DNA from 4 places in the Sulfitobacter sp. CB2047 genome. Region 2 is predicted to be linked to each of the others. Evidence: riboswitches for the same ligand, from Rfam matches in the RefSeq annotation. Region 2 holds a riboswitch; each other region holds the start of a gene.

Region 1 (7,861 bases), 1.4 Mb from region 2:
GGCATAGGCGGTCCACCAGATGTGCACGTCGCTGTGCTGCCGCAACACCTCGAAGGCGCAGGTGCCGTCCAGCATGACGGCAATCGTATCCACACCCTGCGGCCAGCCATGATCGCGCAGCTGCCGGCCGGTGGTGATCGTGACGGGATTGCCGATGGTGTTCAGCGGGATCGCATGGCCCGCCGTCAGTACCTGAAGAGAGGTGATCCCCGGCACGATATCGACGGTGAGTGTGACGACCTTTTGCAACCGCTCCGCAATGCGCAGGGTGCTGTCATACAGCGACGGATCCCCCCATACGAGGAAACCGACACGGCCGCCTTGGGGCAGGGTGCGCTGCATCTCGGCCAGCCAGACCTGTGCAATGGCATCATGCCAATCGTGGACGCCCGCGTGATAATCAGGGTTGGCGGCGTCGCGTTTGGGCAGGGTGAATTCGTGAATTTCAGGCCCGTCCGACCGCAGCACCTGGGCGCAAATCTCGTGCCGCAGGCCAGCCAGATCATCCTTGCCCGCGCCCTTGGACGGAATCAGGATCACATCGCAGGCATTCAACGCGTCGATGGCTTGTAATGTCAGGTGTTTGGGATTGCCGGACCCGATGCCGATCAGTGAAAGCGTAAACATCTTGAGGCTCCGGCAGGGGGTGACGCGGCCCGCAGAGTAGGGGGCCGCGTCGGGTCTTGGATTATTCAGCGGCAGTCTGTGTCAGACGTTTGGTGAACAGCGCGCTGCCCGCGAAATCACGCAGGGTTTTCGCGGCGGCGAGCACGGCCAGATCCACCAGCGGCTCGATCAGGATGACCATCATATAGGCCCCGCCAAAGCTGGCCACAGCGGCGATGTTGCTGGCGGCAAAGCCCTGACCGTAGATGGCCCAGAAGGCGACCCAGCCCACAACGCCCGCCTGAAACGCGGTCGACAGCTTGAGCGCTTGAACATAGGTCAGATCAACATAGGCGGTGTTGGGCGCGATGATGCGTTTGGCCAGCGCCGAGACCATGAACAAAGGCACCAGCAGCGTGGTGACGTTCATCGTGTATTGCGGCAGGTCGATGGGGGCAAAGAACACGCCCTGCGCCAGCAGACCAAGCGCAAGACCCGCAGCCGCAGGGGCCACGCCGAACAGCAGGAACAGGGTCGACCCGAGGATCAGGTGCACTTCGCTCACGCCCACGGGGAAATGCGGGAAGACCTGAAAAAAGACAAAGGTCAGCGCGGTGGCCACCATGGCCCCGCCCGCAAAAGGCACGACGCCTTTCTCACGGACAGAGTCCATTGCGGTTTTCGCGGTATAGGCCGCAGCACCGGCGGCGGTGCCATAGGACAGGACCAGCTTGGCGCCGGTCACGACTTCGGGTTCGATATGCATATTCAGGTCTCCTTACCGTCTTCCCCGACGGCATAATGTGAAAGCCGCCCCGGGGGGCAGCCAGTTGGATCGGGGATCATCCCCATGACGGCAGGTCTCCTGACTTTGTGCGTCCATGCGTGCCGCGCCTTCCCAGGCGGTGTGGCCCAGTGGCAATGCGGGTTGCTCTTCACTTACAGGTGCGGGGGCAGTTCCGGATTTGGCACCTTTGCTTTGGCACCGCACCGTATTCCCTTTTCACCCCGATTGCCCGAAGGCGCACGGGGAACCGTCCGGAATAGGTGGTCATTTTCGGGCAGGTTTTGTCAAGTCATCTATTCGGTCAACGGCCCGTAAAGGATCAGCGCAGGCGCTGACGTTGCGGGATCCAGCGGCAGATGGGCAAGGCTTTCCACGGTGTGGCGGCTCAGCTTTTGATCGGGGGTCGATACCGCCTCTGCCAGCAGGGCTGGGGTCGAGGGGGGCAAGCCCGCCTCGATCAGCCGCGCGGCGAAACCCGCAAAGGTGCGCCGCCCCATGTAGACGACCGTGGTCGCCGTAGGGTCGGCCAGCGCCGCCATGTTGAGATCTTCGGGCAAGGCACCCGATTCGCCGTGGCCGGTGATGAATTGCACCCGCCGTGCGGTCAGCCGCCGGGTCAGCGGGATCATCGCCGCCGCCGCCGCCGAAGACGCCGCCGTCACACCGGGGATGATCTCGAAGGCAACGCCTGCGGCTTTCAGCGCGGTCAGCTCTTCTTCAAGCCGGCCAAACACGCCCGCGTCCCCGCTTTTGAGCCGCACCACCCGCGCGCCGGTCAATGCGTGTTCGACCAGCAAACGGCTCACGTGATCCTGCTTCGGAGACAGCCGTCCGGCGCGTTTGCCGACCCCGATCAGATCCGCCTCGGGTGAGACATGTTCAAGGATCGGACCCGCCGACAGATCGTCGAACAGCACGACTTCGGCCTCTTGCAACCGCTTTACCGCCTTCACGGTCAGCAGCTCGGGATCACCCGGACCGGAGGAGACGAAAGAGACAAAACCGCTCATGACGCCCCCGCGATCAGGTGAAAGAAGGTGCCCGTCGCATGGCCGCGGCGCGAGCCTGTCTCGGGCACTTCGGCCCCATTGGCATCGACCACCCGCGCCAGCGGCGTGTCTGGTTGCGACAGGATGGTAGAATAGTGGAATTCATGCCCGCGCAACCGCGCGCCCGCGTCATAGCCGGGGCCGGGTTCGTTCAGCGTGGCAAGCCGGTAGCCCAGATGCATCTTGCGCTTCTCATAGCTGGTTTCCAGCCCCAGCAGCCCCGCCATCTGGTGCCGCACGCCTTCCTTGTCGACCAACCCGGCCCCCATCGCCATATACCCCCCGCATTCCCCATGCACCGGGCGCGTCGTGGCGAATTGTTGCAGGCTGTCGCGGAACTGCGCGGCAGCGGCAAGGCGTCCGGCATGCAGCTCGGGATAGCCGCCGGGCAGCCAGCAGATGTCGGCGCTGTCGTCCGGTGCCTCATCCGCCAGCGGCGAGAAGGGCAACACCTGCGCACCCGCGGCGATCCAGTGGTCCAGCAAATGCGGATAGATGAACGAAAACGCGGCGTCTTTGGCCAAAGCGATCCGTTGACCGGGGGGCGGGGGCAGCACATCTGGCCCGTCGGGAATGCTGCGCCCTTGGGCGGCAGAGACGATCAGATCAAGGTCGATATGCTGCGCGATGAAATCACCTGCCGCATCCAGCAGCTTCATCAGCTCGGGCTGCTCCTCGGCCTGCACCAGACCCAAGTGGCGTTCCGGCAGCGTGACCGATCCCTGTCGGGGCAGCGCGCCCAGAACGGGGATGCCGACCTGCTCCATCCCCAGACGCAGCAGGGCCTCGTGACGGGGGCTGGCGACCTTGTTCAGCACCACACCCGCGACATGCACATCTGGGCGCATCGTCTTGAACCCAAGGGCGGTGGCCGCAGCCGATTGCGCCTGACCCGATACATCCAGCAGCAACACCACCGGCCAGCCCGTCATGGCAGAGATATCGGCGCTCGCCCCGTTCGAGGTTTCCCCCGGTTGCGCCACACCATCAAACAGCCCCATTGACCCTTCGATCAGGGCGAGATCGCCGCCATGGGCGGTGCCGATCAGGTTGCACAACACGCCCGACCCCATGGCCCAACTGTCGATATTATAGGACGACCGCCCGCAGGCCGCGCGGTGGAAGCCGGGGTCGATGTAATCCGGCCCGCTCTTGAACGGGCGCACGTCGACGCCGCGACGGCTGAGCGCGTTCAAAAGGCCCAGCATCAAGGTGGTCTTGCCCGTGCCCGACGCCGGGGCCGAGATCATCAGGCCCTTGGGCAGTTGCGTTGTCTCGATCATTCTGTGCCCTCTGGAAAGCGCGGCTCTGTGCCCACGGGGCGGAAACGGCGGTCGTAATCGCCAGCGTACAGACAGCTTTCGCGGAACTCCTCTGCCGTCAGCGCGCGGCCGACAAGGATCAGCGCCGTGCGCCCGCGTTCGCCGTCGGTGGCGTCAATCACGCTGCCCAAGGTCGCCCGCACCACCCGTTGATCCGGCCAGCTTGCGCGCCAGACGATGGCGACGGGGCAGTCTTCTCCGTAATGAGGGGTGAGCCGCGCGACCACATCATCCAGCACATGTACCGACAGGTGGATCGCCAGCGTGGCACCCGTGGCGGCGAAATTCTCGAGCGTTTCACCCTCGGGCATGGCCGAGGCCCGCCCCGAGGTCCGCGTCAACACCAGCGACTGCGCCACACCGGGCAGCGTCAGCTCGTTCCCCAAAGCGGCGGCGGCAGCGGCAAAGGCGGGCACGCCGGGGGTGATGTCATAGTCGATGTCCAACTCGCGCAAGCGGCGCAGCTGCTCGCCCATGGCGGACCAGACCGACAGATCACCCGAATGAAGCCGCGCCACATCCTGCCCCGCATCATCGGCGGCCTTGATCTCTGCCATGATCTCGTCCAGCGACAGCGACGCGGTGTTCACGATCTTCGCATCCGCAGGGCAGTAGGACAGCAGCTCAGACGGGACCAACGATCCGGCATACAGACACACAGGGCAGGCCGCGATCAGGTCGCGCCCCCGCAGGGTCAGCAGATCAGGGGCACCGGGGCCCGCGCCGATAAAGTGAACAGTCATGGGGCAATTCCTTCCGCGATAGCTACGGTGGCCATGCCATTGGGGCTGGCCACACGCAAGGTCGTCAATTTGGCACCGCGACCGGCAACGCGCAATGCGGCGGCCTCGGCAAGTGATCCGGTCCCGAACCGCGCCTGCACGCGCGGTGACACGGTGCGCGTCGGGATGTCTGCGATATCGGCTTCCGACAGTTCGATCAGCGGCAATCCCAGACTGTCGGCAAAGCGCCGTAGCGCTGGCGTCACCTTGATCGCGAGGGTCGCGAGCGTGTCCGGCGTGCGCCGCGTCAGCGCAAGAGCCGCGTGTAAATCCGCCTCGGTCGCATCCGCGCGCAATCCTATGCCCGCGACGATCATCGGGTGACGCTCCATTGCAGTTGCGGGCGGCTGGGGTGCCAGCCCTGCATGGTCCCCAAGGGGGCCGCCTGCGCCAAGTCGATCCGCAGCAATTGCCCGCCGTGCATCCCGTGCCAGCGGATCAGCAAGGCTTGGGTTTCAAGCGCCACCGCATTCGCCACCAGCCGCGTGCCCGGCGTGATCCTGTGCCAGATCGCCTGCAAGACATCCTCTGACGCGCCACCCCCCAGAAAGACCGCAGCGGGCAGGGGCAGATCGGCCAGCGCATCGGGGGCCGTGCCCCGGACGCAGCGCATCCGACCCGCCAGCCCAAAACGGCGGGCGTTCTCGGTGATATTATCGCAGCGGCTTTCGCGCGGCTCGATTGCAATGGACTGCGCTTGCGGCGCGGCCAGACACCATTCAACAGAGACAGAGCCCGATCCGCCCCCCACATCCCACAGCAGCTCCCCCGCGCGGGGGGCCAGCGCGGCCAGCGTCAACGCGCGCATGGGTGATTTGGTGATCTGGCTGTCATGGGCAAAAAGCGCCGCGTCCCGTCCGGGCGCGTGGCTGAACCCAGCCCCCCCCGATACCGCAATCGCCACCACTACAGGGGCGGCAATGTCGCTCAGGTCAAACGTCGCAGCATCGGCCGCGCGCGCGATTTCACGCGGACCGCCAAGCGCCTCCATCACCGTCAGGCGGGACGTGCCTAAACCCTGCGCGGTCAGATAGTCTGCCAGCGCCGCAGGGGCAGATCCATCGCGCAACGTGCAGATCAGCCGCGCACCTGCCGCCAGATGGGGCAGCAATACCTCGAACGGGGCAGCATGCAGGCCAAGGGTCGTGACCTCCTCCAACCGCCAGCCAAGCCGCGCAGCCGCCAGCGTCATGCAGGACGGCGCGGGAAAGCAGCGCCATTCCGACGGGTCCAGCACCTGCGCCAGCGAACCGCCCACGCCGTGCCAGAAAGGATCACCCGAGGCGAGCACCACCACCGCACGCCCGCGATGTTCCAACACCGGCGCTACACTGAACGGCAGCGGCCATTCCCGCCCCCGCGCCCCCGCGTCACAAAGCGCCAGATGCCGGGCCCCGCCAAAGATCACTTCGGCCTCTGCCAGCGCCTTTCGACTTGCATCGGTCAGCCCGCCAAGGCCATCTTCGCCCAGACCAATCAGGGTCACCCAGGCAGCAACAGGATCAGCCATGACGCGCACCCTCATTCTTGGCGGCACGACAGAGGCCTCCAGCCTCGCGCGCGCGCTGGCCGACCGTGGCGATGATGCGCTGTTCAGCTATGCCGGACGCACGGCCGCCCCCGTGGCGCAGCCGCTGCCCACCCGCGTGGGTGGCTTTGGCGGCGTGGCCGGATTGCTGGCGTTTATCGCGCAGAACCACATCACCCGCGTGATCGACGCGACCCATCCCTTCGCCGCACAGATGAGCCGTAACGCCCATGCCGCCAGCACGCAGGCAGGCATCCCGCTGGCCGCTTTTGAGCGTGCCCCGTGGGCCGAGACTGCCGCCGACAATTGGACCCATCTGCCAAGTATTGAAGCCGCCGCCGCCGCGCTGCCGCAGGTGTCGACGCGGGTCTTTCTGGCCATCGGCAAGCAGGCGCTGTCTGTCTTTGCCAACCATCCGCAGCACCATTATCTGCTGCGGCTGGTGGACCAGCCCGCCGCGCCGCTGCCCTTGCCGCATACGACCGTGACCCTCGCCCGCGGACCGTTCGACCTGGCCGGAGACATCGCCCTGCTGCGCGACCACGGGACCAAGCTGATCATCGCCAAGAACGCCGGCGGCACGGGGGCCGAGGCCAAGCTTATCGCCGCGCGCGAGCTGGGGCTGCGCGTGCTGATGATCCAGCGCCCCGCGGTGCCCCCTCGCACCACATTTGCGCGGCTCGACGATATCCTGGCGTGGCTTGATCATACGACGGACCGTGGCGTGTAGATATGTGTCCCGACGCGGCGGGTATCGGCGTTGCCCACGATCACAACCGTGCGCATATCGGCCATCTCCGGCGTCGCTTCGGCCAGCGTGACGGTGCGCAATGTCTCGTCCGGGTGGCTGACGTTGCGCGCGAAAGAGATCAAGGTCTCCGGCCCGCAAGCCTCGCGCAGAATATCAAGCGCGGTGGCGAACTGATGCGGCCGCGAGGCCGAGCGCGGGTTGTAGAACGCCATGGCGAACCCTGCTTCCCCCGCCAGCCGCAGCCGTTTTTCGATCAGCGACCAGGGTTTCAGATTGTCCGACAGGTTGATCGCGCAGAAATCATGCCCCAGCGGTGCCCCCAACCGCGCCGCCGCCGCGAGCATCGCGGTGATGCCGGGCAGGACGCCTATATCGATTGCCAGCCAGTCTTCCGGGCCTTTCTCCAACGCCTCGAACAGGGCAGAGGCCATGGCAAAGACCCCCGGATCGCCCGAAGACACCACCACCACACGCCGCTCCGCCGCCGCCATTTCAAGCGCATGTGCGGCGCGGTCCAGCTCTACCCGGTTGTCGCTTTCATGCAGGGTCAGCCCGTCGCGCGGGGCAATCCGGCGCACATAGGGGATGTAGCCGACAATATCGGTCGCCGCGTCCACGGTGGCGCGCACCTCTGGCGTGACCAGCGCCTCGTCTCCGGGGCCAAGGCCGACAACGCGCACCCAGCCGGTCATGGTCGCCGCCCCTGACCATGCACGATCGCGATCGAGAAATAGGGCACGTCGGCCGGAACTTCCGTCAGCTTTTGCACCGTCTGCCCCGCCATCGTGCCTTTCTCGACCAGCCATGCGTCCTGCAAGCGGCCCGCCTTGGTCAGTGCGCGCTTCAACTTATCAAGGTTGCGGCCAATCTTCATCACCACCAGCGCATCGGTATTAGCGGCCCGCGTGGCCAGCTCTTCCTCGTCCAGCGTGGCCATGAGCACGGTCAGCACATCATCACCCCAGGTGATCGGATGCCCCGTCGCGGTCCAGCAGCCCGACATGCCGGTGATGCCGGGCACGATCTCGATCTCGGC
Region 2 (7,861 bases):
GCCATATCGGCGCGTACCAGCAGGGTCGCGATCAGCATCGCGTCTTCGCGCTGTCCGTCCGTGGCTGTCGCGATGAAGTTCGCAAAGCAGGATTCGTCCGATCCCAGACATTTGCACGTGACCGAATGGCGCATCAAAGGCCGCCGCCCGAACCGTGCACAAAGCGAGCATAGCTGTTCAAACGTAGCGAGCGCCTTGCTCCCGTTGGTATGGCCGAGGACGCTGGCAAAATCGCTGCTGACTTTTTCCTGTGCGTCAGGCCCGTCACACCACATCCGCAAATAGATGACCGACGCGGCCTGAAGGCTGTCCAGCTCTGTGATGAACCCTACCGGGGCACCGCCGGGGTGCTGATGTGCGTCATTCATTTGGTCAGGATCAATTTGCCAGCGCGTGTGATTCGCAAGGTGTAGGTCTGGGTATCCAGCACGATTTGGGCCAGATCTCCGCCTTCGGTCAGGTCGCGGGCAGAGTAGGTCGGCAGCGCGTTCATCGGGGCTTGGGTCTTTGGGGGGGCGTGAAATGTCATAGGGCTGCTCTATCAATGGTCATGGAAAAGGAACGTTGCACGCGGCACCGATCATCAGGCAGCCCTGCGGCTTGGTCCTGACGGTGAACGGCAGTTTGCGTTCTGGGGAATGGTCTCATCGTGGGACTCCTCACATCATATGTGTCGGGCGTCCCCGTGGTCACGGGCGGGGTGGCTAGACGTTTCCATAAACCTGATTGAAATTATAGGGTATGTCAATCCGACAGTTTTAGTCGGAATACTTTGGGCGCATTTTTGTTTGTCTGTGTCGTGCAAAAGAATACCCCCCGCAGCACGGGGCGGCGGGGGGTATCAGGTGCTTTGACCGGCAAAGCACAAACGTCGGTAAGGGTTGCGTTATTGCGTCTTCATCTCGGCGCGCAGGCCGCGGAAGATTGCGTAGCACAGGAACAGCAGCACCACAGTAAAGGGCAATCCGGTAGAGATAACCATCGACTGAAGCGACTTGAGCCCGCCTGCAGACAGCAGCAGCACAATCGCTACGGCACCTTCGAAAATACACCAGAACACGCGCTGTGGTGCAGGTGCATCGACCTTGCCGCCTGCCGTGATCGTATCGATCACCAGCGAGCCGGAGTCAGACGAGGTCACGAAGAACACGATGACCAATACGATCCCGATCAGCGATGTGATCCCGGCAAGCGGCAGCGCATCCAGCATGGCGAACAGCTGGCGTGGCAGCTCGGCTTCTTGCGCGGCTGTGTAGCCGTCGCTGATCACCTGATCGATTGCCATGCCACCAAAGACGCTCATCCACAGAACGCAAACGAGGCTCGGGATCAGCAGAACGCAGGTCAGGAACTCGCGGACCGAACGGCCACGGCTGACGCGGGCGATGAACATGCCGACGAAAGGGGACCAGCTGATCCACCATGCCCAGTAGAAGGAGGTCCAGCCTTGCATAAAGTTCACGTCTTCACGGCCGATCGGATTGGACAGACCGGGCAGATATTCCACATAGGCCAGCAGGGATGACCTGAAGGTCGACAGGATCGCCAGCGTCGGTCCGACCAACAGCACGAAGGCCAACAGCAAAAACGCCAGACCCATGTTGATCTCTGACAGGACTTTGACGCCGCCATCAAGGCCGCGCAGCACGGACACGGTCGCAATCGCGGTGATGCCGGTGATCAGCAGAACCTGTGTTGTCGGGCCAACCGCCACACCAAAGAGCTCGTTCAAGCCCGCGTTGGCTTGCGTGGCACCCAGACCAAGCGATGTCGCCAGACCAAAGAGCGTTGCAAATACGGCGAGAATGTCGATCACGTGACCGGGCCAACCCCAGACGCGTTCCCCCAAGATCGGGTAAAAGGCAGAGCGGATGGTCAGGGGAAGACCCTTGTTATAGCTGAACAGCGCCAGCGCCAGACCAACAACGGCATAGATCGCCCAAGGGTGCAGGCCCCAGTGGTAGATCGTGGCCGCCATACCCAGACGAACCGCTTCGGCCTGATCGCCCGCAGCCGCGCCCAAAGGTGCCCAATCGGTGCGCAGGCCGTCTTCGCCAACAGCAGTGCCACCCATGGAGCTCGAGAAATGCGATAGCGGTTCAGAGACGCCATAGAACATCAGACCGATGCCCATGCCCGCCGCGAACAGCATCGAGAACCATCCAAGGTAGGTGTAGTCGGGGCTTGCTTCGGCCCCGCCAAGACGCACACGGCCCAAAGGCGTGACGATCAGGAACAGGCAGAACAGCACAAAGATGTTGCCGGCAGAGATAAAGAACCAGTCAAAGCCCTTTGTCACCGACGAGAACAGCCATGTGAACAGCGCGCCAGACTGTTCGGGCAGCGCGAGTGTATAGAATACAAAGGCAACAATACACACACCCGAGATCGCGAAGACCGGGTTGTGAATGTCGAAGCCGAAGGGCCCCACGCTGCCTTCTTTGTTGTCTTGGCCGATCTCGTAATCCGTGTCGATTACGGCAGCGGCCCCGTCGGGTGTCGGGATACCCGGCGACGTTTCATCTGTCATTAGATGCTCTCCATTTTATGTATTTGCGACTAATCATAGCGCAACTCCGACAAAACGACCACCGCTGCGCGGGAATTAAGTAAATGAATATCATGGCTTAGCCCCCGGATGCGGGCTTGACGCCCCGTTTGCGGGTCGCGGGCTATGCGTTTTTTCCGTGGTTTACCGCGAATCCCCTCTTTGGATTCGGGTGAAACACCGGGGCGGTTCCGCGTGCCACACTGCCCACGCCCGTCTGAACGGAGGGGGCAACCGCACCGCGGGATAGCGCCCTATCCCAAAAGATATGCCGGCCTATCCGTCCATGGCCCCGACCCACCTGCTTGCGCAAATGAAAGCGCGGGCGTCTGCGGTCACCATGGTCCCATGACAAATTTTTTCATCATGGGGGATGATATGAAAGTTACTTGCACACTACCAATTATCGCAACCGCGGCACTTCTGGCCGCTACCACTGTCAGCGCCGAAGGGTTCAGCCTGTCCGGTGCGCGCTCTGCCATGCAAAGCGACATCTCGTTCAACGTCATGCAATCCGCAGGGCAGGGTCAGATCAAGCTGCGCCACAAGATCCAGCCCAAAGCGCAGGTCCGGTCCAAAACCGTGAGCAGCCGCAGCCGGTCTTTCCAAGAGCTCAGCGGGGTCAGCACGGCCGCGGACCTCAAAAGCCTCATCGCTTGGGCCGAGGCGGGCCCAAAGGGCTATGACGCCGTGCAATACGGAGCCAAACGGCTGCCGCCACAGCGTCCGACGCAAATGACCATCGGCGAGATCTACCGCTGGATCGACCGCACGCCGGGCCAACCGCATGCCATCGGTCGATACCAGTTCATTCCATCCACGCTGCGCAGTCTGGTGCGACAGGCGGGCCTGAGCAAGAATGACCGCTTTACCTCGGCGGTTCAGGACGGGCTGGCCGATATCCTTTTGGTCGATGCGGGGTTTAACTCCTTCAAGAAGGGTAAGATCAGCCGCCACCGCTTTATGGAAAACCTCGCACGTATCTGGGCCGGTTTCCCGACCTCTAACGGGCGGTCCTATTATCACGGCTATGCGGGCAACAAGGCCGTCATCTCGTGGAACGAGTTCGACGCCGTAATGAAGAAGATTTTCGCAACCAAACGCGGCTGATCCCCGCGTTAGGGCTTGTTCCGGGCGGACAGCCGTGGCCCAATGGCCGGGTCTGGTGTCCGCCTCGCGGAAGAATCGGGAAGCTGGTGAAACTCCGGCACGTGCCCAACGCTGTAATGGGGATGGTTTGCGCATAGGCCACTGGACTATTCCGGGAAGGCGCGCGGACCAGACGACCCTAAGTCAGAAGACCGGCCAGACAGTACAGCTTGCCCCGCATGGACAGCGGGATTGGCGCTTAAACGTATTGTTGGGGACTGAACAATGCCGATACCCTCTGCGCTGGCACCCGCCGCGCCTTTTTCAGATGCTGAACGCGACGCCGTCTACAAGGCGATCTTTACCCGCCGCGATGTACGCGATCAGTTTTTGCCCGATCCACTGGCCGAGGATGTGTTGCACCGCATACTGACCGCCGCGCATCACGCACCGTCAGTCGGGTTGTCACAGCCGTGGAATTTCATCGTCATCCGCGATCAGGCCGCACGCGATCAGGTCTGGCAAGCCTTCAACCGCGCCAACGAGGAAGCCGCCCAGATGTTCGAGGGCGACCGCCAGACAACCTACAGGTCGCTGAAGCTCGAAGGCATCCGCAAGGCACCGGTCAATATCTGCGTGACCTGTGACCGCAGCCGTGGCGGTAAGGTCGTGCTGGGGCGCACCCATAATCAAAGCATGGATCTTTACAGCACCGTCTGCGCGATCCAGAACCTCTGGCTTGCCGCCCGCGCCGAGGGCATCGGGATGGGCTGGGTCAGCGTGTTCCGCGATGCCGATCTGCGTGACCTGCTGAATATCCCCGACCGGATAGAGATCGTCGGTTACCTCTGTCTGGGCCACGTGGACGAGCTTTACCAGACGCCCGAACTTGAGGTGAAAGGCTGGAGCAAACGGCTCCCCGTGGACGAGATGATCTTTGATGGTACGTGGCAGGGCGACCCTTAGTCACTGCCCGTCCCGCTCACGTTGTCATCTCCCGCAATGCGGGTATTTTGCGCGGTCAGCGGAACTATGCCGGTTCCCTGACGTTGCCTTTGTGAAGCCAGTGCATCCCGCGTCTGGCACGCAAAGAGGAAGTATTCAAAATGGGCGGTATCATTTATCTCGTTGGTCTTGTGGTCGTGGTTATGGCGGTGCTGTCGCTGGTCGGCTTGGCGTAATCAAACGCCGGGGAGGCATTTACATGAACACGACACTTACTGAAAAAACTGCCGATGGATCCTATGTCGACTGGCCCGCAATTTTCGCGGGCACTGTTGTCGCTGTGGCGATCGGCCTCTTGCTGACCACCTTCGGCGCGGCACTTGGCCTGTCGTCGATCACGCTGGACGGAACCGACAATTCATCGACGCTTGAACTGGTGCTGACCGCGCTGTGGATGGTGATCACGCTGGTCGCCTCCTATCTGGCCGGTGGTTATATCGCGGGCCGCATGCGCCGCCGCGTCGAAAGCGCTACGGATGATGAAGTCACTGCTCGTGACGGGATCAACGGTCTGGTTGTTTGGGGCCTCGGGTCTGTGATCACCGCCGTGATGCTATCAAGCGCGCTGAGCTTTGCAGCCAATACCGCGGGCAACGTCGCAGCGGGTGCAGGCAAAGCGGCTGGTACGGTCGTCGAAGCTGCGGGCTCTGCCGTGGGAGGTGCTGCCTCCGGGCTGGCCGATGCGGCGGGTGCTGCAATCCCGGATGAGGCCAAGAATGATCCGACAGATTACCTGTCGAACCAGCTTTTGCGCCCCAATCAGGTCGACCCGTTGACAGCCGATCCCGAGCAACTGGCAGAGCAGACCGCCAGCATCGTTGCCAATATCTACCGCACGGGTGAGGTGAGCGAGGAAGACCGGACCTATCTTGCCGGCGCTGTTGCCGCACGCACCGATCTGACCCAGGCTCAGGCGAAAGAGCGTGTGGACCAGATCGTGACCCAAGCGCAGGAAGCACGTCAGGAAGTCGAAGACGCTGTAGCCGCTGCCAAGGCCGAGGCTGAACAGGCCGCAGCAGAGGCGAAAGAAGCAGCGGTTGAGGCTGCGCAAACCGCGCGTAACGCCGGTATCCTGACCGCCTTTGTGCTGGCCGCCGCGTCGCTGATTGCCGGTGTGGCATCTGTCGCAGGGTCGGTCCACGGGGGCCGCCACCGCGATCAGGGCCGTCTGTTTGCCGGTCTGACATATCGCGGCTAAATTGCTTCACGTGAAAATCAAAACCCCGGCGGCGCAAGCGGTCGGGGTTTTCTTATGCCATCGTGATTCGGGATGTTTCGGGGCAGGGTGCGCTGCGACGACTTCAGGCGCATCCATGGCACATGCCAAAACCGCAACGCCAGATAAATAAGGCATCAGGGCAAAGCGATATGTTTAAAGGGGGGATCTGGTGCTGAAGGGGAGGATTGAACTCCCGACCTCGTCATTACCAATGACGCGCTCTACCACTGAGCTACTCCAGCACTGTGGGCGGGTGATTAGACCCATTCGCAATATGGTGCAAGCGTAATCTGGACCATATCGGTCCGCTGCGCTAGACAATCGACATGTCAAAGGATACCGCCCCACAAAAGCCGCCAAAACCCAATGCATTGCGGGAAGACAGGCTGAAAGCCGCGCTGAAAGCCAATATGGGCCGACGCAAGGCGCAAGCGCGTGCGCGCAGCGACAAAAGCCAAAGCGACGACACGCAAAATAATAACGCGCAGACAGATAACGGGCCGACCGGCCAAACCAAGGAAGGCTGAAGGATGGATTCGATTGTGGTCAAAGGCGGCGGTGCGCTGTCGGGACAAATTCCGATTGCGGGGGCCAAGAACGCCTGTCTGACGCTTATGCCAGCGACCCTGCTGTCCGAAGAGCCGCTGACGCTGACCAACGCGCCGCGCCTGTCCGACATCCGCACCATGACCGAATTGCTGCGGTCCCTGGGGGCAGAGGTGACATCGATGCAGGACGGTCAGGTTCTGGCGATGTCGTGTCATGGCGAGATCAACACACGCGCCGAATATGACATCGTGCGCAAGATGCGCGCGTCGAACCTTGTGCTGGGGCCGCTGCTGGCCCGCGAAGGGCACGCGCAGGTATCACTGCCGGGCGGCTGCGCGATTGGTGCGCGTCCGATGGATATTCACACCGATGGTCTGGCCCTGATGGGCGCAGAGATCGACTTGCGTGACGGTTATCTGCACGCCAAGGCGCAAGGCGGGGCCTTGAAAGGTGCGGTCATCGACTTCCCCTTTGCCTCTGTCGGCGCGACCGAGAACATTATGATGGCTGCGACCTTGGCCAAGGGCACGACGGTGATCAACAACGCCGCGCGCGAGCCCGAGATCGTGGATCTCGCGGATTGTTTGCGTGCTATGGGCGCGCAGATCGAAGGCGACGGCACCAGCCGGATCGAGATTCAGGGCGTGGACCGTCTGCATGGGGCGACTCACCGTGTTGTGACCGACCGGATCGAACTGGGCACCTATATGCTCGCCCCTGCGATGTGTGGTGGCGAGGTTGAATTGCTGGGCGGGCGCATCGACCTGCTGTCGGCTTTCTGCGAAAAGCTTGACGCGGCAGGGATCGACGTGACCGAGACGGACAAAGGTCTGAAAGTCGCGCGGCGCAATGGCGTGATCAACGCGGTGAATGTCACGACTGAACCTTTCCCCGGTTTCCCCACCGACCTGCAAGCCCAGATGATGGCGCTGCTGTGTACGGCAGACGGTACCTCGGTGCTGGAAGAGAAAATCTTCGAGAACCGCTTTATGCACGCGCCCGAGCTGATCCGCATGGGGGCCGATATCGAGGTCCACGGCGGCACCGCGACGGTGCACGGCGTCAAAAAGCTGAAAGGTGCGCCGGTGATGGCGACCGATCTGCGCGCGTCGATTTCCCTGATCCTTGCCGGTATGGCCGCCGAAGGCGAAACGCGCGTCAGCCGTGTCTACCATCTGGATCGCGGGTACGAACATGTGGTGGCGAAACTGCGCGGCGTGGGCGCAAATATTGAACGGATCAAAGACCAATGACCGAAGATGCACGTTTCGAAGACGGGCGCGAAGCCCCGCTGAACCTCGGCGCGCTGGATGCCGATGACCTCAAGGTGATCTCCTCGCTGGCGCAGGATGCTGTGTTTCCGGGGTCGGAGATGCGCTGGCTGCAAAAAGAAGGGCGCTTTGCCCTGCTGCTGAACCGCGTGCGGTGGGAAGACGCGGGCAAATCGCGCC
Region 3 (7,861 bases), 1.4 Mb from region 2:
GGGATCAACGCAAGTGCTGCAATCAGGGCAGCGAACAGCGCAACGAGGGTCAGGTTACGTTCCATAACAAAGGGTCCTTTGCGTAAATTTGACGGCATGTATCCCCGCGATCACAAAATTAAGCAAGCGTCGTGATCGTGACCAAAGGTCAGCGCGGGTGTTATGCAACCGGTGCGGCACAGGCCAGCAGGGCGGACACGTCCAGATGGGTTTCCATATGGTCGGCCAGCGCGTCGAGCGTATCTTCCACGGTCTGACTGTAGGAGGTCGGCCCTGCCCTCAGCCCCAGTTGCGCCAACCAGGCACTGCGGAAACTATCGTTGGTAAAGAGCCCGTGCAGATAGGTGCCGGTGATCTTGCCATCGCGCGACCCTGCCCCGTCGGGGGTGCCATTGATATGCGCAAAGGGCGTGGCGCAATCGGCCCCCACCGTCTGACCGATGTGGATTTCATAGCCGTCGATCTGCGTGCCCGTTGCGGCATGGTCGGCGGTGACGCGGGTCAGGGTCTTGTCCGGGGCCATGCGGGTTTCGACATCCAGCAGGCCCAGCCCCTCTTCGCGGCCCGCGGGCCCCTCGAAGCCCTGCGGATCCTCGATAAACCGGCCCAGCATCTGGTAGCCGCCGCAAATTCCCAGCACCGCGCCGCCGCGCCGCACATGGGCATAAAGGTCGATGTCCCAGCCTTGGGCGCGCAGGAAAGCCAGATCGCCGCGGGTGGATTTCGTGCCCGGCAGGATCACCAGATCGGCGTCCGCGGGCAGCGGCGTGCCGGGGGGGACCATGGTCAGCCGCACCGAAGCCTCCGCCGCCAGCGGGTCGAGGTCGTCGAAGTTCGAGATGCGCGAGAGCATGGGGCAGACGATGTGGAACCCGCCGTCGGAGGGGGCGCGCGACAGGTCCACCGCGTCTTCGGCGGGCAGCAGATGCGCGTTGGCAAACCACGGCAATGTGCCGAACCCCGTCCAGCCGGTGCGGCGTTCAATCTCGCGGTAGCCGTCGTCAAAAAGGCTGACATCGCCGCGGAACTTGTTGACCAGAAAGCCGGTGATCATCGCCGCGTCCTTTGGGTCCATCACCACTTGGGTGCCCACGATCTGGGCGATGACGCCGCCACGGTTGATGTCTCCGGCCAAGACAACGGGTACACCTGCGGCGCGGGCAAAGCCCATATTGGCAAGGTCGTTCTGGCGTAGGTTTACCTCTGCCGGGCTGCCGGCGCCTTCGACGATGATCAGATCGACGCTTTGCCCGAGGATTCCGAAGCTTTCGAGCACGGGGGCCATCAGCCCTGCGCGGGCCTTGCTGAAGTCACGCGCTTGCAGGGTGCTATGGCGCTGCCCCTGCACGATCACCTGCGATCCGCTGTCGGTTTCGGGCTTCAGCAGGATGGGGTTCATATGCACCGAGAGGGGCCGCCCGCAGGCGATCGCTTGCAGAGCTTGGGCGCGGCCGATCTCTCCGCCGTCCTCGGTGACGGCGGCGTTGTTCGACATGTTCTGCGGCTTGAACGGCGCGACGGAAAGCCCCCGACGCGTGGCCGCGCGGCACAGGCCCGCCACCAGCATGGATTTCCCCACATTCGATCCGGTGCCCTGGATCATGATGGCGCGGGTGGGCATGGCGGGACCTCGTGTTTTTTGTGCAGCCCTTGGTGTCAGCCTGCGGTGATCCCGTCAAGCATCCGCGGGTGCCCCCTGCCCATTGGCCACCATCGGGAAAATCGGCGCAAAGCGGGTTTGGCCCCTGCGTTATGACAGGCGCAGCTTGACAGGGGCGGGCAAATGACCAATGCAGGGCGTATGTTGGTTCCTGTCCCAGACAGGCGAAGAGGGAACGCGATACGCATTGATCCAGCCTTGGGTCAGCGCCAAGCGCAGCCGCCCCCGCGACCGTGACCGGAGAGAGCTTTCAACCACTGGCCCGCAGGCTGGGAAGGTGAAGGTTCGCAAGGCAAGCTGCCTTAGATCCGCAAGCCGGGAGACCTGCCAGCATAGTTTGTAACGGGCGAACGGGGTGTTTCGCGACTGGCCTAGAACGCTGTTCGCATGTCGTTCGCTGCTGGCGATCCCCCTTGGCCCATCGACGTATGAGGCAAGATATGACCACCACGGATCAACCGGTCACCGTCACCATCTGCACCACCTGTCGCGCAGGTCAGATCACCGCCGAGGACGCGCCGCGCCCCGGGCAACAGCTGTTTGACGCGCTGTCGGGGCATCTGCCCGACGGTGTGCAGCTGCGCGGAGCCGAATGTCTGTCGGCCTGTTCGCGGGGCTGTTCGATGGTCCTGTCGGGTGGGCCGTCGCGCTGGACCTATGTGTACGGCGATCTCGACACGGACGCGCATTTGTCCGATATCGTGAAGGGCGTCTCTGCCTATGCCCAGACCTCTGATGGCGTGGTGCCCTGGCGCGAACGCCCCGTGGTCTTCCGCAAACAATCCATCGCCCGCATTCCCCCACAGGAGCCTACCGAATGACCAACCTTACCAAAATCCCCGTTACCGTGATCACCGGCTTTCTGGGCGCTGGCAAAACCACCTTTATCCGTCACCTGATGGAGAACGCGGGCTCCAAGCGTCTGGCCGTGCTGGTCAATGAATTCGGCACCGCCGGTGTGGATGGCGACATCCTGAAATCCTGCGCGATTGACAATTGCCCCGCCGAGAACATCGTCGAGCTGGCAAACGGCTGTATCTGCTGCACCGTGGCCGATGACTTTATCCCCACCATCGAAGCGCTGATGGCCCTGCCTGAAACGCCTGATCACATCCTGATCGAGACGTCGGGGCTGGCGCTGCCAAAGCCTTTGCTCAAGGCGTTTGACTGGCCAGCGATCCGGTCGCGCATCACCGTGGACGGCGTGATTACGCTTGCCGATGCCGAAGCCGTGGTCAGCGGGCAGTTCGCCCCCGATCTGGAGGCCGTGGCCGCGCAGCGCGATGCCGATGACAGTCTGGACCACGAAACGCCTTTGTCCGAGGTGTTTGAAGACCAGATCGCCTGCGCCGACATCGTGCTGCTGTCCAAGGCCGATCTGGCAGGCCCCGACGGCGTCGAGGCTGCGCGCAAGGTGATCGAGGCGCATGCGCCGCGCAAGCTGCCGATCATTCCGATGACCGAAGGCGTGATTGACCCCCGCGTTGTGCTGGGTCTGGAAGCCGCCGCCGAAGATGACATCGACGCGCGCCCCAGCCACCACGACGGGCATGACGATCACGAACATGACGACTTTGAAAGCGTGGTGATCGACATGGGCGAAGTCGCCGATGTCGCCACGCTTGAGGCCGCCGTGTTGCGCTTGGCGCGCGAGCAGAAAATCCTGCGCGTCAAGGGCTATATCGCCGTTCAGGACAAACCGATGCGTCTGCTTGTGCAGGCCGTGGGCGAACGCGTGCGCAGCCAGTTCGACCGCCCTTGGGGGGACATGCCGCGCCGCAGCCAGCTGGTTGTGATCGCAGAGCATGATCACGTGAACGAAGCCGCGATCCGCGCGGTGCTGGAGGGCTAAGCCGCCATGCATGTCGTCTTTCGCGAAAGCCACGGACTGGACCAAAGCGATCTGCCCCAAGACCTGGGGCAGACGCCGGCGGATCTGGTGGTGCTGTCCTTTTCGGACAGTGATCTGGGGGCTTTCGCGGCGGGCTGGCATCGTGCGGAAGGGGGCTTGCCGTCGTTGCGGCTGGCCAATCTGGTCGCGCTGAAACATCCGTTGTCGGTCGATACCTATGCCGAACAGACCCTTGCAGGGGCCAAGGCGGTATTGGTGCGGCTGATCGGGGGCGAAAGCTATTGGCCTTACGGGCTGGCGACCTTGCAGGATATGGCGCGCAAGCAGCAGATCGCGCTGGCGGTGCTGCCTGCGGACGGCCAACCCGACCCACGGCTCGACGCGCTGTCGACGCTGCCGCATTCGACGTTAAGACGCTTGCAACATCTGTGCGATACGGGCGGCGCGGTGGCTGCGCAGGCGGCACTGGCGCAGCTGTCGCTGGCCGCAGGGCTTTACGCGGGGCCGGCCAAAGGGGCCAAGACCGTGCCCGAGGCGGGGTTCTACCGCCCCCATACCGGTGTGATCCCTGCGCCGGAACCCTCCGACAAGCCGCGCGCGATTGTGACCTTCTACCGGTCCTATTTGACGGCTGCCGATACCGATCCTGTGGATGCGCTGATCGCAGCGCTTGACGCGCGCGGCTTTGACGCCGTGGGGCTCTTCGCGCCCAGCCTCAAGGGGGACACCGCGCCGTGGATCGCGCAGCAGATCGCCCGGCTTGATCCGGCGGTGATCGTGAACGCCACCGCTTTCTCCGCCCAGCGCGGGCCGGATGAACCCTCGGTCCTGGGCGCATCAGATTGCCCCGTGGTGCAGGTCGCCCTATCGACCGCGCGTCGGCGCGATTGGGCCGGATCAGAGCGCGGGCTGTCGCCTACCGATCTGGCGATGCATGTCGTCTTGCCCGAGGTGGATGGCCGTCTGTTCGGCGGTGTCGTCAGCTTTAAACAGCCCGGCAAACGGGACGAGGCGCTGCAATACAGCCGTTTCGCCCATCGCGCCGACGCGAACCGCGTGGATTTCATCGCCGATCGCGTGCAGCGCTTGCACCAGCTACGGGTGCAAGACAACGCGGCAAAGTCTGTGGGTGTGGTGCTGTCCACCTACCCCGGCAAAGACTGGAACATGGCCCATGCGCTGGGGCTGGATGCGCTGGCCTCCCTGCAGAAGATGACGGCCCAGCTGGCGGCGCAGGGCTATGACATGGATGCGGGGGAGTTTGCCGATACGCAAACGGTTGCCAGCCGTCTTGGCACCGAAACGCTCCGCTGGCCGATGGCAGAGTATGAGGCCGCGCTTGCAAAGCTGCCACAGGCGTTGCGCGAGGATCTGACCGAAAGCTGGGGCGCGCCGCAGGATGATCCGCTGTTTCACGACGGGGCGTTCTGTTTTCCGGCGCTGCGCAGTGGCAAGCTGCTGGTCGCGTTGCAACCCGAACGCGGGGCGCTGGCCGAACGGGACGATGACTATCACGACCTGAGCCGCACGCCGCGCCCGGGCTATGTCGCCTTCTATCTGTGGCTGCAACAGCAGGCGGATGCGATGGTGCATGTCGGGGCCCATGGCACGCTGGAATGGCTGCCCGGCAAATCCGTCGCCCTGTCTGACGCCTGCTGGCCCGAGGCGCTGATCGGCCCGATGCCGGTGATTTATCCCTTTATCGTCAATGACCCCGGCGAGGCCGCGCAGGCCAAACGCCGTATCGGGGCCGTGACCGTGGGCCATATGCCGCCCCCTTTGGTGACATCGAAACTGCCCGATGCATTCGGACGGTTGGAACGGCTGCTGGATGAATACTCGACCGCGGACGGGCTGGACCCTGCGCGGCGCGACCGGCTGATCGCGGACATCCGAGCCGAGGCGCAGGGCCGCGGGGTAGAGCAGGACCTCGGCCTTGATGCCAGCGCCAGCGCGGCAGAGGCGCTGACCCGCATCGACCGCTTCGTCTGCGACATCAAGGAAACGCAATATGGCGACGGGCTGCATGTCTTTGGCGCAGGCGATCATGGGACGGGCGAGATCGACGGGCTGATCGCGGCGCTTTCGGCGCGGTTTGTGCCCCCCGGCCCGTCGGGGTCCCCCTATCGCGGGCGCAGCGATGTGCGGCCCACGGGGCGCAACCTGTTTACCACCGATCCACGGGCCGTGCCCTCGCGGGCGGCCTATACCCAAGGGGTGAAGCTGGCCGAGGAGCTGTTGCGCAAGCATTTGCAGGATCACGGCGACTGGCCCAAGGGGTTGGTCATGGACATGTGGGGCTCTGCCACCATCCGCACGGCGGGCGAGGAGTTTGCCATGGCGCTGCATCTGGCGGGTCTGTCCCCCCGCTGGGATGACGGCAGCGACCGTGTGAGCGGGTTCGACATTCTGCCGCTTGCGCTGTTGAACCGTCCGCGCATTGATGTGACCCTGCGGGTGTCCGGCCTGTTCCGCGATATGTTCCCCGGTCTGGCGCAGTTGTTCGAGACGGCAATTGCCAAGCTGGCCGAGCGTCCCGAAACGGCTGCTGATAACCCCTATCTGGTGCAGACCCCGCGTGTCTTTGGCCCGCGCCCGGGATCCTATGGCTTGGGGATCGGCACCGCGATGGACGATTATTCCGACGAGGCGCGCACAGCGGCGGGCGAGGCGTGGCTGGCTGCGTCGTCCTACGCGATCGACGCGCGCGGAGAGATCACCTATGCCCGCGACGCGCTTGAGACGCAGCTGACGCGGGCCGATAGTTTCGTGCACCTGCAAGACCTGCCCGAGACCGATCTGCTGATGGCAGAGGATTACGCCGCACATGAAGCCGGCTTTGCCGCCGCGATGCAGCGTTTGGGCAAGGGCGGGGCTGCCGCGCTGTACCATCTGGATGCCACCCGCCCCGACCAGCCCCGTGCCCGCACCCTGACCGAGGAGCTCGCCCGTGTGGTGCGCGCCCGTGCCGCCAACCCCGATTGGGCCACAGGCATGATGGCGCATGGTTTCCGCGGTGCCGCCGAGATTGCCGCGACGCTGGATCACCTTGCCGCCTTTGCGCATCTGGCGGGCGTTGTGCCGGACCATCTGTTCGACGCCATGTTCGATGCGACACTGGGGCGCGATGATCTGGTCGACTTTATGCAGGACGCCAACCCACAAGCGCTTGCTGCGTTGCGCGCGCGGTTTGATGCGTTGCACCGGGCGGGGCTTTGGACATCGCGCCGCAACTCTGTCCTTGCCGAATTAGGCACCATCGCATGAGCGCGCCGCAGGTCTTTGGCTGGTGCCCCGGTGCGCTGCGACCGATGATGTCGGGCGACGGGTTGGTGGTGCGGCTGCGTGTGCCGATGGGGCGGCTGAGCCCTGACCAGATCCGCCGCGTTGCCACGCTGGCGCGCACCCATGGCAACGGGATGATCGACCTGTCGGCCCGCGCGAACCTGCAACTGCGCGGGGTGACAACGGATAGCCATGCCGCATTGGTCGACGGGCTGCGCGAGATTGGCCTTGTCGATGCCGATCTGGCGGCAGAGGCGCGGCGCAATATCACCGTGACGCCGTTCTGGCAGGATGGGGACGACAGCCACCGCGTGGCACAAGCGCTGGCCCATGCGCTTTCCAACGATGGCGCACCCGACCTGCCCAGCAAGTTCGGCTTTGCGATCGATTGCGGGGCGCGGCCTGTGCTGACGTGCACCTCTGCCGATATCCGGATCGAACGTAGCGCTGCTGGCCTGATCTGCCGGGCGGACGGGGCGGAGATAGGCCAGCCAGTCACAGTGGATACAGCCGCAGATGCCGCACTGACGCTGGCCCGCTGGTTTCTGGACACCGGTGGCGTGACCGACGGTCGGGGGCGCATGGCGGCGCATATCGCGACGCGGGGGGCTCCGGTGGGCGCTGATACCGCCCCCCTCCCCGCTGCGCCCGTCCCTGAGCCCGGTATGACCCCGCAAGGCACACTTCTCGGGTTTGCCTTTGGCCAGACCACGGCGGAAAACTTTGCGCAGCTGGCGGAGCTTGGTGCGCTGCGGCTGACCCCTTGGCGCATGGTGTTGATGGAAGGGGGCACCCCTTCGGCTCCGCTGCCCGATTTCATCACCGACGCCCGCGATCCGCGCCGCCGTGTGCAGGTCTGCACCGGTGCCCCCGGCTGCCGTCAGGCCCTGTCGGATACCCGCGATGCTGCTCGCGCCATTGCCGCGCATCTGTCGCCAGACAGCGACGACACGATCCATATCTCGGGCTGTGCCAAAGGCTGCGCCCATCCCGCCCCTGCCCCCGTCACGCTGACCGCCAGCTATGACGGGCATTTCACCCTTATCCGCCACGGGCGCGCAGGC
Region 4 (7,861 bases), 410 kb from region 2:
CGGCCCGATCAGCCCCAGCTTTTCGCCCGGCCGCAAGGACAGGGACACGTCGTTGACGATGGCGCGGTTGCGCACCCGCCAGCCCAGTTCGTGACAGGACAGAATCATGGCGACGTCCTTTTGCCAATCAGGATCAGTGCAAAGACGGGCGCGCCGACCAAAGCGGTCACCACGCCGATGGGCAGCACTTGGCCCGGTACAATCACTCGCGAAACCACATCGGCAAAGACCAGAAACACCGCCCCCGCCAGTGCGGAAGCTGGCACAAGGATCGCGTGACGATGCCCTACGACGATGCGCATGGCATGGGGAATCACCAGCCCGACAAAGCCGATCGCCCCCACCACCGACACCATCACCGCCGTGACCAGCGCCGCCGTGCCGATCAGCAGCAGCTGCACGCGGCGCACCGGAATGCCCAAGGACGCGGCGCTGTCGCTGCCGAAGGTAAAGGCATCCAGCGCGCGGGCGTGCCACAGACAGGCCAGCAGACCGATCATCGCCGCGGGCAGGGCGCTCAGTACATCGGGCCAGCGCACGCCCGACATATTCCCCAAAAGCCAGAACATGATAGCACGGGCCTGTTCGGCATTGGCCGATTTCGTGATCATCAGCGCGGTCAGGGCGTTGAACATCTGGCTGCCCGCGATACCGGCCAGCACGATCACGCCCGCGGCCCGCAGGCCCACACCGCCCCCTGCCGCCTGCGCCAGCAAGGCGACAAAAGCGAAAGCCACCAGCGCCCCGCTGAACGCACCGATAGACAGCGAGATGGCACCACCCCCCAGCCCGAGGATGGTCACCGCAACAGCGCCCGTGGACGCCCCCGCAGAGATGCCCAGCAGATAGGGATCCGCCAGCGCATTGCGCAGCAGTGCTTGCAACACGACGCCCGACAGCGCCAGACCGGCGCCACAGCACATCGCCACCACGGCCCGCGCCATGCGGTAGTTCCACACGATGCCTTCGTCAATTTTGTCGACCGCATAGCCCGCGTTCAGCGCCTTGTTGGCCAGCACCTTCAGCACCACCAGCGGCGGGATAGAGACCTCGCCGATGGCCGCACCAAACAGCAGTGCGGCCAGCAGCACCGGCGGGATGATCACCCACCAGTGCCACTGCGGCCTGCGCATCACAGAGCGGTCGATTGCGGTCATTCGGCCAGATCGAAACCGGACAGCGCGTCAGCCATCGTTTCCAGCGCATAGATCGCACGCACGGTCGGGTCCATCGCATGGGCGTCCATGGTGATGATGCGGCCCTCTTTCACCGCGGTCATCTCGCGGGCGACGGGGTCGTTCATCAGGAAGGTGCGCTTTTTCTCGATGTCATCCGCAGGGAAGCGGCGACGGTCCATTTTGGCGAGCACGATGAAGGTCGGGTCGGATTTCGCCAGAGTCTCCCATCCGACCAGCGGCCATTCCTCGGCCGAGGTCACGACGTTTTCAACGCCAAGCTTGTCCATCATATAGGCGGGCACACCCTGTTGACCTGCCACATAAGGGTCCGCCGCCATCTCGGAGGACGAGAACCAGAACAGCGCCGAGGTGCCTTGGGGCAGGTTCAGCGATTTGGCTTTCTCGACCGCCTTTGCCTCGCGCGATTGCAGGTCTGCCAGCAGCGTGGCACCGGCGTCTTGCGCGTTGTAGATACGGGCGAGCTCTTCGATGCTGGTATACAGCTGCTGGGTCGTGAACAGTTCAGATCGCGTGCCGTCCGCGCCGACAGAGTTATCCTTGGCCGCGCAATCGGTGGGCATCACATAGGTCGGCACGCCCACCTCGTGAAAGCTGTCGCGGGTGCCGACCATACCTTCGGGGCCGACGTGCCATTCATACATCACGGTGACCAGATCGGGGCGTTTGCCCAAAACGCTTTCAAAGCTGGGGTCGTTATCCGCCAGCCGTTCAATCGCATCGTTTGTCTCTTTGAACTCTGGCAAAACGGGGCTGAACCAGACAGAGGTTCCCGCGATCCGGTCCTGCTGGCCCAGCAGATACAGGATCTCTGTCGTGGATTGTCCGATGGTCACGGTGGTCTGGGGTGCCGCGTCAAAGCTGAGCGTGTGGCCGCAGTTGTCGATGGTCAGCGGATAGTCTGTCTCTGCGCCAAGCGCGGTGCTGCCCGCAAGGCTCGCAATCAGGGTCAGGCTGGAAAAAACTGGTTTCATATCAAGGGCTCCGGTTGGTCCGATGCCGGGGTCTTTGAATAGAAAGAGAAGGGGCCAGCCAAACGGCGCGCGGGCGCATTTTGGTCTGCGCGTGTGGTAAGATCCGGTCCCATCATCATCCTCTCCCGAGCAACCCCGCCCGGTGTTTCAGGTTCAGTGTCGGCAGGTCTCCTGACTGACGGATCGCGGCTGTCCCCGCCTTCCCGGACCTTGAGGCCCAGTGGCATGATGGAGGTAGCTCACCGTCTACAGTTGCGGGGGCAGTTCCGGTTCATCCACACCAAAGCGCGGATGGCGAATTCCCTATTATTTCCCGAAGGAAACCGACCCGGTTTCGATGACAGTTGTCCGCCCACCCGTCAAGTTGCGTTTTTGCGGTCGTCATCGCGGGGCAAAGGCAAATAACGCAGGCCACAGTTCCGCAGAACGGGCGAGAGGCAAATAACAAACGGATGGAAAACCAAGTGGCAGCCCGTAGGGGAGTCGAACCCCTCTTTTCAGGTTGAAAACCTGACGTCCTAACCGATAGACGAACGGGCCACTTAACTTGTGAGCGCTTCTTTAGGCAAAGCCATCGGCGGGCGCAAGTGCAAGCCGCATGAGAAAGCGGGGAAATACGGCAAAAAAATCACAGATCTTGGTGCCGTGTTTCAAGGGGCGAATGGCGAGAGGGGATCGTCGCGTGAAACGCGCGCCGCGCGCGGGATGCGGGCGCGCGTTTCCCTTAGATTTCCCAGTGAAAACCCGTCGCTTTTTCGGAGACGGTCCAGAGTTTCTCCATCACGGGTTTGTCGTAGGCATGGGGGTTCAGCGTGCCTTTGCCAACGGGCCCTCCGGTTTGCAGCCATCCGGTCGGGCCATAAAGCGCCCGCTGTGCCAACCCGTCTTCGGTCGCGCACATAACCTCGGGATACGCGCCTTTTTCGGCGGATTGCACCATTGGCGTCTTGCTCATCATCCACCAGGTGACCCTTGTGAAAAGCCCGCCGCTTGTGCTGATCAGCGAGGTCGCCGACGCGCCGGGGTGACAGACGTATACCTCAACGCGGCTGTCGGTGGCTTTCAGCCGGTCCTGAAGCTCATAGGCGAACATCATCTGCGCCAGCTTGCTTTGGCTGTAGACCGCGTTGGCGCTATAATTCTTGTCCCAGTTCATATCGTCGAACTGGATCGTCTTGATCCCCATGTTGTACCCGAGGCTGGACACCACAACGATCCGGCCCGCACTTTCCTGAATGCGATCAAACAGCATCCCGCACAGCAGGAAGTGTCCATAGTGGTTGGTGCCAAGCTGGCTTTCGAACCCGTCAACGGTCAGTTGCTGTGTCGGCACCTGCGCGATGGCAGCGTTGCAGATCAGCGCGTCAATCCGGGGAACAGTGCGTTTCACCTCCTCCGCCGCGGCGCGCACGCTGGCCAGATCAGACAGATCCATCCGCACAAAGCTCACCTCGGCGTTAGGACCGAACGCGTCCTTGAGCGTTTTGACCGCTGCGATGGATTTGTCGGCGTTGCGGTTCAGCATGACGACTTTTGCCCCCTTGGACAGCAGCATGCGCGTGGCCTGAAAGCCCGCACCGGCGGTCGTGCCGGTGATGAGATATGTTTTCCCCTTGAGCGATCCAAGGCGATCAGGTGTCCAGCCTTTGGGTCCGAAAGTCGTGTCCTTCATCGTCATGTTCCTTTTCGATGTCAGCGCGGCAGCGATGCGCGCTGTGTTTGGTGTTGAAGGGTAAATAGCTCTCGGCTGGCTCTCAAAACAGGCGAGATCGTCGCGAATACTTGCCTGATTGTATCACGCGCTTGCGAAAGGCGGATGTGACGCAGTAGATTGCCCTCATGAGCAAAGACCAGATCAGACAGCTAATTCAGAACAACGCGACCCAAGAGGGGCTGACGGGAACCGGCATTGACGGGGTGCGCCTGTTTCGGGCCACACAGGCGATTCCTTGCGTGCCGGCGGTCTATGAACCCAGCGTTATTGCTATCGTCAGCGGGGCGAAAGAGGCCGTGCTGGACGGGCACAGGTACATCTATGACGACAGCCGATATATGTGCTGCCCGATGTCGATGCCGGTGAAGGCGGGCACGCCGACCGCCTCTGCCGAAAGCCCGCTCTACGGGGTTATCATTTCGCTCGATAAGCGGATGATGACAGAACTGTCGATGGAGATGGAAAATACCGGCAATGTGATTCCCGAGGTCAAAGGCGGTTTGCGCGCGCAGGGGATCAGGCTGGCCGCTTGGGATGATGCCTTTGCCGACGCGCTACTGCGTTTGCTGCAATTGGGTGGCAATCCGGCGGATACGGCGATCCTTGGCGAGGCACGGCTGCGCGAGCTTTATTACGCGATCCTGAAGGGGGAGGCAGGGCGCTTTGCCAGACAGGCCTTCGGCGCAGGCAATGCGATTGCACGGTCGATCGCGCATGTATCCTCTCACCTGGACGCACCGATCTCTATCGATGATATGGCGTCCCGCGCCGGGATGAGCCGCGCCGCCTTTCACCGCAAGTTCAAGCAGGTGACGACGATGGCCCCGATCCAGTTTGTCAAATCCATGCGGCTCAACAATGCGGCGATGAAGATCGCAGGCGGCATGTCCGTGAACGAAGCGGCGGTCGATGTGGGATACGTCAGCCCGTCGCAATTCAGTCGCGAATTCAGGCGGATGTACGGGCAATCCCCGCGCCAATGGGGGGATGCCCAGCAGTTTCCGGTTGAAATGGGCCAATAAGGGGCTGCCATCGTCTGTATGTTGGCAGCGCCTTTTCACAAGTCTGGTGCTATGATCAGACGTCTACGACCACCTTGCCGATGGCTTGCCCGCTGGTCAGGCGGTCATAGGCCCCGCCCACCGTATCAAGGCCGAATCTCTGGTCATCAAGCAAGGGCTTCAGCGCCCCTGCGTCCACAATCTCTGCCAGTTTGGTCAGCTCGGCGGCCTCGAACGTCGCGTCGCCACCCTAGGCGGTAAGGGTCATGGCTTTCATGGTGGTCATCCTCGGGTGTGCCTGATGCCCACCTAAAGACTGCCGTGATTTATGTAATTGACCTGATTTTGAGCTCAGTTTTCTGATTACGGATGTAATAGGCGAGCAGCAAACCGCCGTCAGAGACCTCAGGGCTTAGCCGTCCAGCCCGCCGCGCGAGATCAAACAGCGCAGACACAACGGCAAACACATCTCGCCCAGGATCATGGCGCATGGTCTTCATAATGTCGGGTAAGGGTACAAGTGGCAGCCCGTAGGGGAGTCGAACCCCTCTTTTCAGGTTGAAAACCTGACGTCCTAACCGATAGACGAACGGGCCACTTAGCTTGTGAGCGCTTCTCTAAGGAATGCGGCGCAGGCGCGCAAGCAGAAATCGAAAGAAAATGAAAAATTTTTACGCAGGTGCCGCATCTTCCAGACGCAGCTGCACCGACTGTCGGCCGCGCCAGGTATTGATGTCCAGACGGCCCGCCAGATGGAACCGTGCACCACCGTGGTTTTCCAGTGCAGGGCCAAGCGGGCCGTCAAATGCACCAAAGGCGATGGCGTCCATTTTGGTGTTGTTGCCGTCGCCGAAACTGATCTTGAGGTGGCTTTCACCCACCCGCTTGGCAAACCGGATCTGCATGTCGGCAAAGGCATATCGCGGGGCAGGGGCACCGGCCCCGAAGGGGCCTGCCTGTTCCACCTGCTGCGCCAATTCCACCGTCGCGGCGGCGGGCATCAACATGCCGTCCAGCTTCAGGTCTGCGGCGCCGGCCAGATGCGCGCCCTGCTTGGCCAGTAGCTCTGACAGCCGCGCCATGGCGGCGTCCAGCTTGTCTTCGGCCACGGTCAGCCCGGCGGCCATTTTATGTCCGCCGCCCTTGATCAGCAGCCCCTCGGCCGCCAGCCGCTGGATCGGCGCGCCCAGATCAATCCCCGAGACAGAGCGGCCAGAGCCTTTGCCGATGCCATCCTCGAACCCGATCACGATCGACGGCCGGTTCGACGCCTCTTTCAAACGCGAGGCGACGATGCCCACCACGCCCGGATGCCAGCCCGCGCCCGAGGCCCAGACCAAAGGCGCGTCAAAGCCGCGGGCCTCTGCCTGATCCAGCGCGGCGGCGCGAACGGCGGTTTCAACATCGCGGCGCTCGGTGTTCAGCAGATCCAGCTTTTCGGCAAGCGACTGCGCCTCATGGGGATCATCGCAGGCCAGTAGCCTTGCCCCCAGATCCGCTTGCCCGATGCGCCCGCCCGCGTTGATCCGCGGGCCAAGCAGAAACCCAAGATGATAGGCCGCCGGGGCCGTATCCATCCGCGCCACATCGGCCAAGGCGGCAAGCCCCAATCTGTCGCGCCGCGCCATGACGCGTAGCCCCTGACGTACAAAGGCGCGGTTCACGCCGATCAACGGGGCGACATCGGCCACCGTGGCCAGCCCCACCAGATCCAGCAGCGCCATCAGGTCAGGCCCGTGTGCGCCCGCTTCGCGCAGTTGGCGCCCTGCCTCGACCAGCATCAAGAACACCACTGCCGCGGCACAAAGATGCGCCAAGGCACCGTCTTCATCCTGCCGGTTGGGGTTCACCACGGCCAAGGCGTCGGGCAGGGTTTCTCCGCCCAGGTGGTGGTCCAGAATAACGACATCCGCCCCGACCGCCGCGGCCACCGGCCCATGGGACAACGTCCCGCAGTCAACGCAGACGATCAGATCATGGGCCGCGGCCAGTTCGGCCATTGCGGCGTCATTGGGGCCATATCCTTCGTCGATCCGGTCCGGTACATAAAGCGTCGCGGCGCAGCCCATCTCGCGCAGCCAGACCAGCAGCAGCGCGGCAGAGCTGCCACCATCCACGTCATAATCCGCGAAAACGGCAATCCGCTGACCCGCTTTGACCGCGGAAAGAAAACGCGTCGCGGCTTTCTCCATGTCGCGCAGGGATCGCGGGTCAGGCAGCAGATCGCGCAACGACGGTGCAAGAAACGCCTCGGCCTCTTCCGCCGCCACACCGCGCCGCGCCAGCACCTGACACAGGGCCAGCGGCAGGCTGGTCTGCTGCACCAGAACTTCGGTCGCGCGTTCCACCTCGACACCGGGGCCCACCCAGCGACGTCCCGTCAAAGACGCATCAACACCTAGAAAGCTCATGCATCTCCCCCTTCCAAATGGTCAAAAATCCTCGCCGAAGGCATCCGTCCCATCCTCCCCACAATGGGCAGGGCAGGGGCGCGGCCGCGCCCCTCGGGGTTACAGATCCTCGATCCGTAGCGCCACGGGATCGCTTGCCAGCACACCGGTTTTCGCCATCGCGGCCAGAGCCTCGTCCAGCGCGGTGCGGCTGCATTTATGGGTGACGATCAAGACGGGTGCCTGATCGCTGCGGTGTTCGGTCTGGCGCATGCGGTCGATGCTGATGCCGGCCTCGCCCAGAACGGTGGCGACTTTGGCCAGGGCACCGGGTTTGTCCAGCAGCCCCATGCGCAGATAGAAGGCGGCGGGGCGCTGCGACAGGGCCGCGGTGGCCGAGGCGAGCGTTGCCGCCTTCTGGCCAAAGACCGGGCCATGCCAGCCACGCGCGATATCGCAGATGTCCGACAATACGGCGCTGGCGGTGGGGCCTTCGCCCGCACCGGGGCCGCGCAGGACGATCTGCCCGATCGCATCGCCTTCCAGCACGATCATATTGGTCCCGCCCGCGAGTTGCCCCAGCGGA

The links. Region 2 has a riboswitch for cobalamin ahead of bluB (5,6-dimethylbenzimidazole synthase). Riboswitches for the same ligand answer to the same signal wherever they lie in the genome.
Region 1: it holds a riboswitch for cobalamin, as region 2 does, so the genes downstream of both, IV89_RS03690 (energy-coupling factor ABC transporter permease) here and bluB (5,6-dimethylbenzimidazole synthase) in region 2, are expected to answer to the same signal.
Region 3: it holds a riboswitch for cobalamin, as region 2 does, so the genes downstream of both, IV89_RS03755 (DUF1636 domain-containing protein) here and bluB (5,6-dimethylbenzimidazole synthase) in region 2, are expected to answer to the same signal.
Region 4: it holds a riboswitch for cobalamin, as region 2 does, so the genes downstream of both, IV89_RS11375 (ABC transporter substrate-binding protein) here and bluB (5,6-dimethylbenzimidazole synthase) in region 2, are expected to answer to the same signal.

What each region holds. Positions count from the first base shown of each region.
Region 1 covers NZ_CP072613.1:786,614-794,474, forward strand. The annotation lists gene cobF (precorrin-6A synthase (deacetylating)) at 1-627, opposite strand, end outside; gene IV89_RS03690 (energy-coupling factor ABC transporter permease) at 689-1,372, opposite strand; cobalamin riboswitch at 1,444-1,660, opposite strand; gene cobA (uroporphyrinogen-III C-methyltransferase) at 1,687-2,403, opposite strand; gene IV89_RS03700 (cobyrinate a,c-diamide synthase) at 2,400-3,725, opposite strand; gene cobM (precorrin-4 C(11)-methyltransferase) at 3,722-4,507, opposite strand; gene IV89_RS03710 (cobalamin biosynthesis protein) at 4,504-4,863, opposite strand; gene IV89_RS03715 (bifunctional cobalt-precorrin-7 (C(5))-methyltransferase/cobalt-precorrin-6B (C(15))-methyltransferase) at 4,860-6,056, opposite strand; gene IV89_RS03720 (cobalt-precorrin-6A reductase) at 6,055-6,804, shown strand; gene cobJ (precorrin-3B C(17)-methyltransferase) at 6,780-7,517, opposite strand; gene IV89_RS03730 (precorrin-2 C(20)-methyltransferase) at 7,514-7,861, opposite strand, start outside.
Region 2 covers NZ_CP072613.1:2,698,865-2,706,725, reverse strand. The annotation lists gene IV89_RS13310 (hypothetical protein) at 1-368, opposite strand, end outside; gene IV89_RS13305 (hemin uptake protein HemP) at 365-529, opposite strand; gene IV89_RS13300 (BCCT family transporter) at 887-2,530, opposite strand; gene IV89_RS13295 (hypothetical protein) at 2,897-3,658, shown strand; cobalamin riboswitch at 3,695-3,873, shown strand; gene bluB (5,6-dimethylbenzimidazole synthase) at 3,923-4,603, shown strand; gene IV89_RS13285 (hypothetical protein) at 4,842-5,840, shown strand; tRNA gene IV89_RS13280 (tRNA-Thr) at 6,029-6,103, opposite strand; gene IV89_RS13275 (hypothetical protein) at 6,188-6,388, shown strand; gene murA (UDP-N-acetylglucosamine 1-carboxyvinyltransferase) at 6,392-7,663, shown strand; gene IV89_RS13265 (DUF2948 family protein) at 7,660-7,861, shown strand, end outside.
Region 3 covers NZ_CP072613.1:795,533-803,393, reverse strand. The annotation lists gene IV89_RS03765 (biotin transporter BioY) at 1-65, opposite strand, end outside; gene IV89_RS03760 (cobyric acid synthase) at 161-1,621, opposite strand; cobalamin riboswitch at 1,789-2,007, shown strand; gene IV89_RS03755 (DUF1636 domain-containing protein) at 2,101-2,481, shown strand; gene cobW (cobalamin biosynthesis protein CobW) at 2,478-3,512, shown strand; gene cobN (cobaltochelatase subunit CobN) at 3,519-6,779, shown strand; gene cobG (precorrin-3B synthase) at 6,776-7,861, shown strand, end outside.
Region 4 covers NZ_CP072613.1:2,284,604-2,292,464, reverse strand. The annotation lists gene IV89_RS11385 (ABC transporter ATP-binding protein) at 1-108, opposite strand, end outside; gene IV89_RS11380 (iron ABC transporter permease) at 105-1,133, opposite strand; gene IV89_RS11375 (ABC transporter substrate-binding protein) at 1,154-2,170, opposite strand; cobalamin riboswitch at 2,314-2,513, opposite strand; tRNA gene IV89_RS11370 (tRNA-Glu) at 2,636-2,710, opposite strand; gene IV89_RS11365 (SDR family oxidoreductase) at 2,895-3,842, opposite strand; gene IV89_RS11360 (AraC family transcriptional regulator) at 4,010-4,906, shown strand; gene IV89_RS11355 (zinc-binding dehydrogenase) at 4,962-5,105, opposite strand; tRNA gene IV89_RS11350 (tRNA-Glu) at 5,407-5,481, opposite strand; gene recJ (single-stranded-DNA-specific exonuclease RecJ) at 5,557-7,296, opposite strand; gene IV89_RS11340 (homoserine dehydrogenase) at 7,396-7,861, opposite strand, start outside.